2 regions of the Clostridium acetobutylicum ATCC 824 genome follow, and region 2 is predicted to be linked to the other one. Evidence: riboswitches for the same ligand, from Rfam matches in the RefSeq annotation. Region 2 holds a riboswitch; the other holds the start of a gene.
What was found. A riboswitch is a leader RNA that binds a small molecule or an ion and turns the genes downstream of it on or off. The one in region 2 is predicted to bind thiamine pyrophosphate.

Region 1 (2,208 bases), 1.6 Mb from region 2:
ATAATATAGCGTTATATATGTCTATATCGCGTAAAAGAACTGGTAATTTTAATGAAAGTGCTTCTAATATTGACATTGGAAATAATTCATTATAAGAAGGTAAAAACATTAAATCTGCAATATTATAAAGAGAATTCATTTTGTCTCTATCTATAATTCCTAAAAATTTCACATTAGCAGGAGGATTTTTTACTATCTTTTTTAATTCTTCATAACCTTCAGTTATACTACCAAAGGAAAAACCACCTGCCCATATGAATTGAATATCAGGAAGCTTTTTTGCGGTTTCTATAAAATCTAAAACTCCTTTTCTAGTTTGTACCTGGCCAACACCTAAAACTATAAATTTACTTGTTTCAACGCCAAAAGATTTTTTTAAGGTGACTCTTTTTTCTTCATCGTATTTATAAAAATTATCTTCTGATACGAAGTTTGGTATATAAGTAACCCTTGATTTATCTATACCGTAATTTGATAAGACATCTATAAAATATGGGTTTACAACTACCAAATAATCAACACTTTTGTAAAACCAAATTATGTATTTATAAAAAATTTTCTTGATTATAAAGGGAAGCTTAAGACTATTTTCAATGGTTTCAGGTACAAAGTGAACGTATGCTACTGTAGTACCTTTAAGTTTGAAAAGCGGTATACTAAGAAAAAATTTGAAGTCTATAGTGTGATAGTGGGTTATATCGCAAAACTTAAATTTATTTATATAAGTTCGGAAACTTGAATTAAGTTCGGTTTTAACTAAATTAACCTGTTCAAGATAGGCTGACATAACACCTTGACCTTTAACTTTTTCTGCTGAAGATAACATGTTGATTGTATGCATAAATAAGTCTCCTTTGAATAGTTAATTGGTTTATAGAAATATTGCATAATTAAATACAACTGTTAATCATTTATTTCCATACAAATTCTATTATATACCATAAACATTAAAAATCACTTTAAAATTTCTTAATAATTTCTTTTGTTATTCATATTTTAATGAGTGATAAATAAGTACTTGATGCATAGGAGTGTAAAGTGATATAATTAAGGAAAATTAAATATATTTTAGCTAGGGGTGCCTTTTAAGGCTTTTATAGTTGATATCATTAAAAATATTTAACTAATAAAAGACTTTAGGCTGAGAGGAGAAATCCAACCCTTTGAACTTGATGTAGTTAATACTACCGTAGGGAAGCAGTGCATTGTATATTATAGAAGTTTAGTAAGCTTGCCCTTTTGGCGAGCTTTTTTTATTTTTATGATGCAACTGAATCCTAATATAAAATTAAAGGAGAGTATATTATGGATTACACAACGCAAATGGATGCAGCGAAAAAAAATGTGACAACTAAGGAAATGGAGGTTGTTGCAGAAAAAGAACAAATGGAAATCAGTGAATTAAAAATGCTAATGGCAGAAGGTAAGATAGTAATACCAGCTAATAAAAACCATAAGTCATTAAGTGCAGAAGGTGTTGGACAAGGACTTAAGACAAAAATAAATGTAAATTTAGGTATATCTAAGGATTGTCAAAATGTAGATATGGAGATGAAAAAAGTTGAAATAGCAATAGCTATGAAAGCAGAAGCAATTATGGATTTAAGTTCTTTTGGTAAGACGGAGGAATTTAGAAAAAAATTAATTAATATGTCAAAAGCTATGATTGGAACTGTGCCCATATATGATGCTATTGGATTTTATGATAAGGAATTAAAGGATATAACAGCAGAAGAAATGATAGGTGTTGTTGAAAAACAAGCTAAAGAGGGCGTTGACTTTATGACTATTCACGCTGGAATAAATAGAGAAACTGCTGAAACTTTTAAAAGAAATAAAAGGGCTATGAACATAGTTTCAAGAGGAGGCTCTCTTTTATATGCTTGGATGGAGTTAAATAATAAAGAGAATCCGTTTTATGAATACTATGATAAAATACTTGATATATGTGAAAAATATGATGTAACAATAAGTCTTGGCGATGCATGTAGACCGGGCTGTATAGATGATTCTACAGATGCAAGTCAAATAACAGAACTTATTAAATTAGGAGAACTTACAAAAAGAGCATGGGATAGAAATGTGCAGGTTATGGTTGAAGGTCCAGGACATATGGCATTAAATGAAATACAATCTAATATGATTATTGAAAAAAAGCTATGCCATGGAGCACCATTTTATGTGTTAGGACCTATTGTTACTGATATA
Region 2 (2,208 bases):
CTCACATTAACAACTGGTTTCATAACGTTATTCCCTCTTTCCTTATTAGTGTTTTAAAATTATTTTCTATAACGCCTTTTACTTCCTCCTCCTGAATATTTTTTATTTTAGAGATTTCCTTTACTACATTTTTGATAACGTTTGGGTACCCATAATCTCCATTAACCCATTCAAGTGAGGTTGGACCATCTGTTTCTGTTAAAATTTTATCTATCGGAAGCAGCTGAACAATTTCCTTTGAGAGCTTAGAATATCCAATGTCCACACTTATAGTAAAATAGCAGCCATAGTCTAAAAGCTTTTTTAGAGTGTCCTTATCACCACTATACCAGTGAATTATAGGTGTTTTAAGTTCATACTTCTTTATATAGTTATATATTTCACTTTCTGCACCCTTCGTATGTATATTAGTTATTTTATTGTACTTTTTAGCTTCTTCTAGAAAATAAGTGAACACCCTTTTCATATGAGGATATTTTTCTTTTTCCTTAACCCATACGTAATCAAGGCCTATTTCTCCTATTATTTTGCTCTCTCTTATATACTCATCAAAACATTCAAGATTCTTAAAGTTTTCATGAGCTCTAGAAGGATGAATACCAAAACAAGGAATAATGTTTTTATTTTTCAAAGCTAGACTCTTTGTAAACTTGTAGCTTTTAGTGTCCATAGAACATCCAAGCGTTATTATATTGTCATTTTTTATAATGTCCAAAGCCTTATTTAATTTTTCTTGTTCCTCAAAAAAATCCAAATGGTTATGCGCATCTATAAACATTCCTTCTCCTTAATTTTGAAAAAAATAAAAGCACTACGAATATAGTGCTTTAAGTAATCATTTAAAAAGCTTTCCTTCGTCAGAATTAACCGAATCAGGTTCAAAGGGTTAAAGTTTTTTAACTTCTCTCAGCCAAAAGGCACCCCTAGCACTAAAATACATATGAAATTTTAATAACATATTTATGCTACCACTTATTTTTTCAAATGTAAATAGTTTTTTAATTTTATGTATATTTTCTTCTTTATTTAGATTTACCAATATCTTTTCTATAGTAAATACCGTCGAATTTAATTCTTTCTATATCTGTGTAAGCTTTTTTTATAGCCTCATCTAAAGTAATTCCTCTAGCTGAAGCGCATAGAACTCTTCCACCAGATGTCTTGTAAACTCCATTCTCTAATTTAACACCTGCACAAAATACTTTATCCCCTGCATCATCTATTCCACTTATTTCATAACCAGTACTATAATTTTTAGGATATCCTTTTGAAGCTGCTACAACACAGCATGCATTTCCATCGTACCACTCTATATCAAAATCAGAAAGTTTTTTATCCATTGCTGCATTTATTAAGTCAACAAAGTCGCTTTTCATAAGATATAAAACTACTTGTGTTTCTGGATCTCCAAGTCTTACATTGTACTCAAGAAGATACACACCCTTTTTAGTTATCATAAGCCCAAAAAATATTATTCCAGTAAAGTCCATTCTCTCTTCTTGAATTCCAATTAAAGTAGGCTTTAGAATTTCTTCTTCAAAGCTTTTAAGTACTTCTTCAGTACAATATGGATTTGGAGATATAGCTCCCATACCACCTGTATTTGGCCCTTTGTTACCATCAAAAATCTGTTTGTGATCCTTTGAGGATACAAAAGGAATTATTGCTTTTCCATCTGTAATTGATAAAATTGATGCTTCTACACCTTCTAGATATTCTTCAATTACAACCTTTTTCCCCGATCCTTTAAACACATCTTTAACCATAAAAGCTTTTATAGTCTCTTCCGCTAATTTATAATCCTCACAGATTACAACGCCTTTACCTGCTGCTAATCCATCCGCCTTTATAACTATAGGATAAGTACATTTTTTTAAATATTCTAGAGATTCCTCAGAATTTTCAAAAACCGCATATTCAGCTGTTTTTACATTATATTTTTTCATAAAGTCCTTAGAAAAAGACTTGCTTCCCTCAAGCTGTGCCCCTACCTTGCCAGGCCCAAATATTTTAAGTCCCTTTTCCTTAAACTCATTAACTATTCCATCTACAAGAGGAGCTTCTGGACCTACTACTGTTAAGTCTATATTATTTTTACTAGCAAATTCTATAAGCTCTTCTGTTTTCTCTAAGTTCACATTCTCACATTTATTTTCTTTAGCTGTTCCACCATTTCCAGGTGCACAATATATTCTCTCAACACTTTTA

Region 1: it holds a riboswitch for thiamine pyrophosphate, as region 2 does, so the genes downstream of both, thiC (phosphomethylpyrimidine synthase ThiC) here and CA_RS07345 (TatD family hydrolase) in region 2, are expected to answer to the same signal.

The regions. Positions count from the first base shown of each region.
Region 1 covers NC_003030.1:3,155,123-3,157,330, reverse strand. The annotation lists gene CA_RS15500 (glycosyltransferase family 4 protein) at 1-841, opposite strand, end outside; TPP riboswitch at 1,065-1,213, shown strand; gene thiC (phosphomethylpyrimidine synthase ThiC) at 1,306-2,208, shown strand, end outside.
Region 2 covers NC_003030.1:1,540,500-1,542,707, reverse strand. The annotation lists gene CA_RS07350 (thiamine-binding protein) at 1-23, opposite strand, end outside; gene CA_RS07345 (TatD family hydrolase) at 20-778, opposite strand; TPP riboswitch at 833-935, opposite strand; gene purD (phosphoribosylamine--glycine ligase) at 1,023-2,208, opposite strand, start outside.